DNA from 3 places in the Xanthomonas theicola genome. Region 3 is predicted to be linked to each of the others. Evidence: predicted binding sites of a transcription regulator. Region 3 holds the regulator's gene; each other region holds the start of a gene.
The links. Region 3 encodes FliA, which starts transcription of late flagellar genes. Its sites were predicted from a motif close to TAAAGTTTNNCNNNCNNNGGCCGATAA; they were not measured.
Positions count from the first base shown of each region.

Region 1: the regulator FliA is predicted to act here: its motif matches at 1,404-1,430, upstream of G4Q83_RS07235 (STAS domain-containing protein).
Region 2: the regulator FliA is predicted to act here: its motif matches at 1,571-1,597, upstream of G4Q83_RS06825 (methyl-accepting chemotaxis protein).

Region 1 covers NZ_CP049017.1:1,594,576-1,597,846, forward strand. The annotation lists gene G4Q83_RS07230 (chemotaxis protein CheA) at 1-987, opposite strand, end outside; gene G4Q83_RS07235 (STAS domain-containing protein) at 1,001-1,318, opposite strand; gene G4Q83_RS07240 (hypothetical protein) at 1,636-1,959, shown strand; gene mfd (transcription-repair coupling factor) at 1,982-3,271, opposite strand, start outside.
Region 2 covers NZ_CP049017.1:1,498,945-1,502,215, reverse strand. The annotation lists gene mnmA (tRNA 2-thiouridine(34) synthase MnmA) at 1-885, shown strand, start outside; gene hflD (high frequency lysogenization protein HflD) at 882-1,496, shown strand; gene G4Q83_RS06825 (methyl-accepting chemotaxis protein) at 1,626-2,816, shown strand; gene G4Q83_RS06820 (hypothetical protein) at 2,970-3,266, shown strand.
Region 3 covers NZ_CP049017.1:1,108,040-1,111,310, forward strand. The annotation lists gene G4Q83_RS04920 (protein phosphatase CheZ) at 1-593, opposite strand, end outside; gene cheY (chemotaxis response regulator CheY) at 593-985, opposite strand; gene G4Q83_RS04930 (RNA polymerase sigma factor FliA) at 1,004-1,753, opposite strand; gene G4Q83_RS04935 (MinD/ParA family ATP-binding protein) at 1,750-2,634, opposite strand; gene flhF (flagellar biosynthesis GTPase FlhF) at 2,621-3,271, opposite strand, start outside.

The DNA.
Region 1 (3,271 bases), 490 kb from region 3:
GGTGCTGGCGACGGCGATGATCAGCTCGCCCACCAGGTCGATCATGCGGTCAAGCTTGTCGGCATCGACGCGGATGGAGCCGCCTTCCTGCGCGCGCGCGGCGTTGCCGCCTTCGCCGCGCACGGTGGTGGGCGCGGCAGCCGCAGCCGGTGCCGGCGTGGCGGGCGCGAGCGGGGCGACCGCCGCGGGCGTGTCGAAACCGGCGAAATCGTCGGCGTGGGCGCTGCTGCCCGCCTCGGCGACCAGCAGCGGCAGTTCCAGGTTGGCGGCGTCGCCGTGCGGATCCACCGCGATCACCTGCAGTTCGCAGTCGTCGCGGACGAACTCGAAGATGTCCTCGATCGCGGCCTGTTGCACGTGCGCGCGCAACAGGATGTCGAAGCCCAGATAGCAGGCTTCCGGGTCCAGTTCCGGCAGCGCCGGCACGCGCGTGTGGCGGGTGCGCACCGCCAGCAGCGTGCCGAGGCTGCGCAGGCAGCGGATCAGGTGCAGCGGCGAGTTGCCGAAGCGCAGCGCGTCGCTGAACAACTGCAGCGAGATCCGCCAATAGCCGGTCTGCGCCGGTGCGGCGGCGGCGACCGCTGCCGGTGCGGCGGCCGGTTGCAGGTAGGTCTGCAGGCGTGCCAGCAGCGGCTCGCCGGCGGCGGCGATGGCGGCTTCGTCGGCCTCGGCGCCGGCCGCCGCTTCCACCAGCGTGCGGAGATGGTCGCAGCAGGCCAGCATCAGCTGGATCAGTTCCGAATCCAGCGCCACCGCGTTCTCGCGGACCAGATCGAGCACGCTCTCGACGAGGTGGGTGAAGCCCACCAGTTGCGCCAGGTCGAACAGCCCGCCGGAGCCCTTGATCGTGTGTGCGGCGCGGAAGATGGCGTTGACCGCGTCCGGACCTGCTTCGCCGCGTTCGGCTTCCAGCAGGTTGCGTTCCATGTCCTCGAGCAGGTCGCGGCTCTCGGCGATGAAAGTCTGCAGCAGTTGAGCGAGATTCATAGCGTGGCGCCGATCAGTGGAGGGGGTCGCCGGCAGGCGCGAGCGTGTCGCGCAGGCCGAGCAGGTCGAGCGCCTCGTCGACCGGCGCGCTGCAGCCATCGAGCTGGAACGGCCTGCCCAGCGCGCGCAACGCGGCCTGGGTGGCGAGCAACAGCTGGATGCCGGTGGCGTCGATTTCGGTGACCGCCTGCAACTGCAGCTGCAGGCCGCCGGGGTGCTCCAGCGCCGGCAGCAGCAACGGTTTCAGTTCGCCGGCGCGGCGGATGGTCATGTCGCCTTCCACGCTCAGTTGCAGCGGCAGGCGCGGGGAGTCCGGGGATGGTGAGCGCATGGCGTGTCTCCGATACGGGCAGTGAAACGGCGCACCCGGCCGTGGCACGGGTGCGAACAAGCCGTTCCCGGCTTGCTACCAGCAGATATCGGCCTCTTCTGGGAATATTTAGCCCTGGCGACACATTTTGTCTTGCAAAACTTCTTGACAAGGATGATTTGTTCAGCATGAGAGTTGGCCTCCATTCCAGGTGTGCGTGGCGATGCCTGGCACCGGATCCGATGCATCCGCCGTGCCAGCGCCGTGGCGGGCGCCGCCCAAACCAAAACGGTGGGTGCGACCGGTCGTCGTTGGCGACGCGCGGACCTGTGCGCTGCGTGCTCGAGCAAGCGGATGGCGTGCCGCTTCACCACGCAGCCGTGCTGGGCGTCGTTCAGCGCCTTGGTGCGTTCGTCCAGAGCGTTCGTCGGCTGCTGCAGCTTCCCGCCCAGCGGCGCGAAGTGGGCAGTCTGGAAATCGTCCGGCAGTGCCGCGATTTGCTCGAGCGTGGCGAACACGGCGTCGACGTTGGCGACATGGCCGGTCGTCGGCGCCTGTTGCAGCTGGCCGGCATCGTCCGGCGCCGAATCCCGGCCCGGGTCCGGCGCATGGCGGGCGGGCAGGGAAGCGCCGGCAAAACGTGTCAGGCGGGCGCCTCGTGAAGGCGGCGGCGGCAACCCCGGATCATCGCGGCGACAGCGCCGCCAGCAGGCCGCGGGCGGCGTTGAAGCGATCCGCGGCGTCGGGCAGCGGCAGTTTCAGTTTCAGTTTGTCCGGACCATCCATCGCGTACAGCCTGGGCTGCTTCTGGATCATCTGGATGACGGTCATCGGATCGACGCTGGGCTTGGCCTCGAACACGATGCGCCCGCCGTTCTCGCCCAGTTCCAGCTTGCGGATGCCCAGGTCGCCGGCGCCGCGCTTGAGTTCGGCGAGCGCGAACAAGTGCTTGACCGGGTCCGGCAGCAGGCCGAAGCGGTCGATCATCTCCACCTGCAGCTCGCGCAGGGTCTCGGCGTCGCGCGCGCTGGAGATGCGCTTGTAAAGGGTCAGGCGGGTGTGCACGTCGGGCAGGTAGTCGTTCGGGATCAGCGCCGGCACGTGCAGCTCCACCTCGGCGCCGCGCGCTTCCTCACCGGCGTCCAGGTCCGGCAGCCTGCCCTGGCGGATGCTGCGCACCGCGCGTTCCAGCAACTCGGTGTACAGGCTGAAGCCGACCTCGGCCATCTGCCCGCTCTGGTCCTCGCCGAGCAATTCGCCGGCGCCGCGGATCTCCAGGTCGTGCGTGGCCAGGGTGAAGCCGGCGCCGAGTTCGTCCATCGAGGCGATCGCCTCCAGCCGCTTCTGCGCGTCGCCGGTGATGCTGCGCCGGTCCGGCACCAGCAGGTAGGCGTAGGCGCGGTGGTGCGAGCGGCCGACGCGGCCGCGCAGCTGGTGCAGCTGGGCCAGGCCGAAGCGGTCGGCGCGGTTGATGACGATGGTGTTGGCGTTGGGGATGTCGATGCCCGATTCGATGATCGTGGTCGACAGCAGCACGTTGAAGCGCTGCTTCTGGAAATCCAGCATCACCCGTTCCAGTTCGCGCTCGGGCATCTGCCCGTGGGCGATGCCGATGCGCGCCTCAGGCGCCAGCTCGCTCAGTTCGCGTTGCATGCGGCCGATGCTTTCCACGTCGTTGTGCAGGAAGTACAGCTGCCCGCCGCGCGCCAGTTCGCGCTGGAACGCCTCGCGCAGCAGCGCGTTGTCCCAGGCGGTGACGAAGGTCTGCACCGCCAGCCGGTTCGGCGGCGGGGTGGCGATGATCGACAGGTCGCGCAGCCCGGCCATGGCCATGTTGAGCGTGCGCGGGATCGGCGTGGCGGTCAGGGTCAGCAGGTGCACGTTGGCGCGCAGCGCCTTCAACGCCTCCTTCTGGCGCACGCCGAAGCGCTGTTCCTCGTCGACCACGACCAGGCCCAGGTCCTTGAACTTCAC
Region 2 (3,271 bases), 390 kb from region 3:
GCGGCCGGGCGCACCCCGAACCCGGACGTGCTGTGCAACCGCGAGGTCAAGTTCAAGCATTTCCTGGATGCGGCGCGCGAACTCGACGCCGAGCACATCGCCACCGGCCACTACGCACGGGTGGCGTTCGCCGAGGCTCGCTGGCGGCTGTTGCGCGGGGTGGACCGCAACAAGGACCAGAGCTATTTCCTGCACCAGTTGGGCCAGTCGCAGCTGGCCGCGACCCTGTTCCCGGTCGGCGAGCTGCCCAAGGAGCAGGTGCGGCGCATCGCCCGCGAGGCCGGCCTGCCCACCCACGCGAAGAAGGACTCCACCGGCATCTGCTTCATCGGCGAGCGCGACTTCCGCGAATTCCTCGGCCGCTACCTGCCGGCGCGGCGCGGCCAGATCCGCGACCCGCGCGAGCAGGTCGTGGCCGAACATCCGGGGGTGTTCTACTTCACCCTGGGCCAGCGCGAGGGCCTGAACATCGGCGGCATGCGCGGCCGCGCGGCGGCGCCGTGGTACGTGGTCGGCAAGGACGTGGCGCGCAACGTGCTGTACGTGGACCAGGACCGCGACAGCCCCCATCTGATGTCCACACGATTGCAGTCCGAAGCCGCGCACTGGATCGCCGGGTCGGCGCCGGCGCGGTGCTTCGACTGCACCGCGCAGACCCGCTACCGCCAGGCCGACGAACCGTGCACGGTCGAGGTCGGCGACGACGGCACGCTGGCGGTGCGTTTCGCGCGCCCGCAGCGCGCCGTCACCCCCGGCCAGTCGCTGGTGCTGTACCAAGGCGACGAATGCCTGGGCGGCGCCGTGATCGCCACCACCGACGCCGCGCTGGAACGCCGCCTGGCGCAGCGTCAGCACCCCGCTTCACTTGAGGAAACCACCCGATGACCGATTCCATGGACGCGCGCGTGCTGGCGCTGGCCGGCGTCGCCCAGGCCCTGCAGCAGGTGCGCCGCATCGCCGAGACCGGGCAGTCGGAGGCATCGCTGGTGCGGATCCTGCTCGACAGCGTGTTCCGCACCGACGCCGACACCCCGGAGGCGGTGTACGGCCGGGCCGGCGAGGTCGCGCCGGGGCTGCGCCTGCTGCACAACTATTTCCGCAACCAGGGCCAGGACGAGATGCTGCCGCGGCTGGCGCTGGCGGTCGTGCAGCTGGAGCGGCGTTTCGTGCGCGACACCGAGACCAGCGCCAAGGTCAGCGCAGGCATCGCGCGGATCGTGCCGGTGCTGGAGGAACACGCCGACAGCGCGCACCCGGAGGTGATCGGCGCGCTCGGCCAGCTGTATGCCGACACCATCAGCCATCTGCGCCCGCGGGTCATGGTGCAGGGCAACCCACACTACCTGGGTCAGGCCGGGGTGGTCGCGGAGATCCGCGCGCTGCTGCTGGCAGCGGTGCGCTCGGCGGTGCTGTGGCGGCAGATGGGCGGCAGCCTGTGGGATTTCCTGCTGGCCAAGCGGCGCATGCTCGAGGCGGTGGACCGCGCGCTGCGCTGAACGCGCGGCCCCGGCGTCGGCGCGCCTGCGGGGCGGGTCTGGCCCGCATGGCCGCGATCGGGCCAAGCTGCGCCTAAAGACCGAGGGGGGACGGCCGATACAGCAATCGTGAATCTGCCGAGAACGTCCATGTACTCACGCCTCCTGATCCGTCTGGCCGCCCCGCTCGCCCTGACGCTGCTGTTCCCCATCGCTGCCGGTTTCGACTGGCCGGCTCCGGTCCGTTGGGCCATCCTCACCACGATGACGTTGAGTTGGCTGGGCTTCGCCGCCTGGACGGCATACAGCCAGAGCCGGCGCTCGCCGGAGCAGTCCAAGATCATGCGCGAGCAGGATCAGCTGCTGTCCGAGCTGCGCAACTTCGTCGGCAACGAGATCGACGGCTCGCGCAGCGAGATCGAACGCGCCCGCGAGCTGATCCGCCAGGCGGTCAGCGGCTTGGGCGGCAGCTTCGAGGCGATGAACCGCAAGTCGCGGCAGCAGAGCGTGGCGCTGGCCCGGATCGTGGACCGCGCCGGCGACGACGGCGGTGCCGGGGTGGACGTGGCGCGCTTCGCCCAGCATGCCAGCCAACGCATGGAGCAACTGGTCGAGGCGCTGGAGCAGGTCAGCGGCCAGAGCAGCGCCACGGTGCACTACATCGACGACATGTCCCAGCACCTGGACGGCATCTTCGCGCTGCTGGAGGACGTCAAGTCGATCGCCGACCAGACCAATCTGCTGGCGCTGAACGCGGCGATCGAAGCGGCGCGTGCCGGCGAGGCGGGCCGCGGCTTCGCGGTGGTCGCCGACGAGGTGCGCAACCTGTCCGAGCGCTCGACCACCTTCAACGAGCAGATCCGCAAGCTGGCGCATAGTTCCAAGGACGCCATCGCCAAGGTCCGCGAGACGGTCTCGCACATGGCTTCGCGCGACATGGACCGCTCCCGCGAGGCGCGCGCCGAGGCCGCATCGATGCTGGACAACGTGGCGGCGATCAACAATTCGCTGGGCGACGGCATGCGCGAGATCTCCGAATGCGGCCGTGCCATCGACAGCAGCGTCGCCGAAGCGGTGCGCGCCCTGCAGTTCGAGGACATCGCCACCCAGGCCCTGGGCGGGGTGCACACCCACCTGGACCGCCTGACCGCGATCAACCGCGAGGCGGTGGCGCTGCAGGAACTGCTGCATCGCAATGGCGGCGTGTTCGACAGCGAGCTGGTCGAGGCCCTGCAGCGCGTCGGCAGCCGCCTGCGCGAGATGCGCGTGGAGTGGGAGCGTCCGCCGCACAAGCCGGTGGCGCAGCAGAGCATGGGTGCCGGCACCGTCGAACTGTTCTGATCCATCCCCCACTGTCCGGATGCACGCCGTGCTCCCTACCGCGCCAGTCCCCGGTCCCGGCCGGGGCTTGTCACGCCTGCCCTACCCCCGGCCGAGCCGATGCCTTTCCACGCGACGATGCCTTTGCACCCGTCTGCGCCCCGAGTCGCGGCCATGCCTTGCGACGACCTGACCGCGGCGCTCGATGGCGCACCCGGCATGGGGGACGCCGTCGCCGCGATCGCCGCGCGGCGCCAGCCGGGCCGCGCGCTGCGGCAGCTGGAAGCCGCGGCGCAGGACGAACTGCGGCGGATGCTCGCCGCGCGCGGGCACGCGGCGCCGGGGAGCCGCATCGCCGACCCGGTCTGGGCAGGGCTGGCCTGGGACATGGGCCTGAACGGGGCGGCCATCGCCGCCGCCGGTGCGCCGGCCCAGGCGCCTGGCTACACGGTGCTGCCCGACGACGACTGAACCGG
Region 3 (3,271 bases):
AGCAGGTCGTCGGCGTCGTTCTGCGACACGCCGTGACGGTCCAGGCCGGCCAGCGCCGGGCCGGCCAGGCCGCCGTCGGCCTTCTTGTTGTCGTCCTTCGGCGGCAATCCCAGCGCGCCGAAACCCTCGTGCACGCGACGCACGATCGCCGCGACGCGGCGGATGATCTGCCCGGTCAGGTCCTGGAAGCTCTGCGCCAGGGCCATCTCGGTGAGGTTGTGGCGGATCTTGTCGAGGATCTCGCCCTGCTCGCCGCTCAGTCCGCCGGCGCGCAGCTGTTCGGCCAGCGCGCGGCATTCCTCGGCCAGGTCCAGGGTGCGATGGCTGGCCTGTTCGGTCATCGCCACCACGTGGTCCAGGCGCGAGCAGGCATCGTCCAGCTCGCCGGCCTCGGTGGGGACGGTGGGCAGCTCGCCGAGCGCCTGGCCCAGGTCGCGCGCCAGCCGGCTCAGGCCCTGCATCATCGGCCGCGTGCGCCAGGCGGCGAGCGTGTCGATTTCCTTGCGCCAGCCGGCTTCGTCCCCGCGTTCCAGTGCGTCCAGCGCACCTTGCAGGCGTTCGATCAGGGCCCTACGTTCGGCGGTCGCTTTCATCAGGCGGTCGCTCCCAGGCGTTCGAAGATCTTGCCGAGCTTCTCCTGCAGGGTCTGCGCGGTGAACGGCTTGATGATGTAGCCGTTCACGCCGGACTGCGCGGCCTCGATGATCTGCTCGCGCTTGGCCTCGGCGGTCACCATCAGCACCGGCAGGTGCTTGAGCTTGTCGTCGGCGCGGATGTTGCGCAGCAGGTCGATGCCGGTCATGCCGGGCATGTTCCAGTCGGTGACCACGAACTCGAACGGCGCCGAACGCAGTGCCGCCAGCGCACTGTTGCCGTCCTCGGCCTCTGCAGTGTTGGTGAAGCCCAGATCGCCGAGCAGATTCTTGACGATGCGCCGCATCGTCGAGAAATCGTCCACGATCAAAATCCGCATGTTCTTGTTCACCGCTAACTCCCTTGGGTCTTATTCTTCGTCTTCCAGGCCGGCGTCGGCCGCTTCGAACGCTTTCAGGCGCCCGCGCAACCGTACCGTGGCCTGGCCGTGGATCTGGCACACGCGCGACTCGCTGACGCCGAGCACCGCGCCGATTTCCTTCAGGTTCAATTCCTGTTCGTAGTACAGCGACAGCACCAACTGCTCGCGTTCGGGCAACTGCGCGATCGCCTTGCCCAGTTCGCGGCCGAATTCGCTGCGCTCCAGCATCTGCTGCGGGTTGGGGCCGCCCTTGGCGATGCTGTCCAGCTCGCCGTGGTCCTCGATGCGCGACTCCAGGCTCAGCACCTGGCCGCGCGCGGCATCTTCCATCAACCGCAGGTATTCGGGAAGCGGCATGTCCATCGCCGCGGCCACTTCGTTGGCGGCGGCGGCGCGGCCGGTGCTCTGCTCGATCTTGCGGATCGCCGAGGCGGCGTCGCGGGCGCGGCGGTGCACCGAGCGCGGCACCCAGTCGCCGCGGCGGATCTCGTCGATCATCGAGCCGCGGATGCGGATCGAGGCGTAGGTCTCGAACGAGGCGCCCTGGTCGGCGTCGTAGCTGCGCGAGGCCTCGATCAGACCGATCATGCCGGCCTGGATCAGGTCGTCGATCTCCACGCTGGCCGGCAGCCGCGCCGCCAGGTGGTGGGCGATGCGCCGCACCAGGTCCGAATGCTGGGCGATGTAGTCGTTGGCGCTGTTGCGCTGTACGGCGCGGTACTGGGCGGCGGCGTTCATGCGGCGACCCCTTGCTGGATGATCCGTTCGACGAAGAACTCGACGTTGCCGCGCGCCGCCGTCGGCGCCTGCCAGCGCGAGGTGCGCCGCGCGATTTCGGCGATCGCCTGCGCCGACGGGCTGGACGGGTAGGCCTTGACCACCGGCTGCTGGCGCTGCACCGCCAGGCGCAGCCAGTCGTCCTGCGGCACGCAGCCCAGGTAGTTCAACGACACGTCGCCGAGGAACTTCTCGCACACCCGGCTCAGCTTGTCGTACAGCAGGCGGCCCTCGTTGAGGTCGCGGACCATGTTGGCGACGATCTGCACCCGGTCCACGCCGCGCTCGCGCGAGAGCACCTTGATGAGGGCGTAGGCGTCGGTGATCGAGGCCGGCTCGTCGCACACTACCACCACCGCGTCCTGCGCGGCCTGGCAGAAGGTCAGCACGCTGTCGGTGATGCCGGCGGCGGTGTCGATGACCATGATGTCCAGTTCGCGCTGCAGCTCGGAGAACACGTTGACCAGGCCGACGTGCTGGGCCGGCGGCAGCTCGGCCATGTGCCGGCGGCCGGAGGCGGCGGGCACCACCATCAGGCCGTTGGGCATGTCCACCAGCACCTCTTCCAGGGTGCAGCGCCCGGCGACCAGGTCGGCCAGGGTGAACTTGGGGGTCAGCCCGAGCAGCACGTCGACGTTGGCCAGGCCGAGGTCGGCGTCCAGCAGCAGGGTGCGCTTGCCCATGTCGGCCAGCGCCATCGACAGGTTGACCGAGATGTTGGTCTTGCCGACGCCGCCCTTGCCGCCGGTCACGGCGATCGTGCGCACCGGGCCCAGCGGTTCGCTGCGCGTCGCCGACAGGGGGAAGGCATTGGTGAGATTGACGTAATCACGCGACGGCATGGGTCTGCTCCGGAGTACAGGGCTTATCGGCAGCGCGCCGCAAATCTTCAAGGCGCAATACCAGGCTGGCGGCGTTGGCACGGTGCAGGTCGTCCGGCACGCGCTGACCATCGGTCACCCAGGTGAGGGGAAGCCGGTGGTCCGCGACCACCGACAGGGCACTGCCAAACCGCCCGGTTTCGTCCAGCTTGGTCAAGATCGCCCCCTGCGGATCGGCGCCGGCGAACCGGCGCACCACCTCGTCCAGGTCGGAGAAATGCGCGTTGGCAGGCAGTACTAGCAAGGACCGGACCACTCGCGAGGCGCGCAGCCAGTGCAGCTGTGCGGCCAGGGCGCGGTCGCGCTGGCCCATGCCGGCGGTGTCGATCAGCACCAGCGTGTAGTCGCGCAGGCGCTCCAGCAGCTGCTGCAGCGCCGTGTCGCTGTCGGCCTCGTGCACGGCGATGCCGAGCTGGCGGCCGTAGCTGTGCAGCTGTTCGCGGCCGCCGACGCGGATGGTGTCGGTGGTGACCAGGGCCACGTCGCGGGCGGCGTGGCCCTGCAGGAAGCGCGAGGCCAGCTTGGCGATGGTGGTGGTCTTGCCGGCGCCGGTGGGGCCGATCAGGGCGATCACGCCGCCTTCCTCGATCGGGTCCAG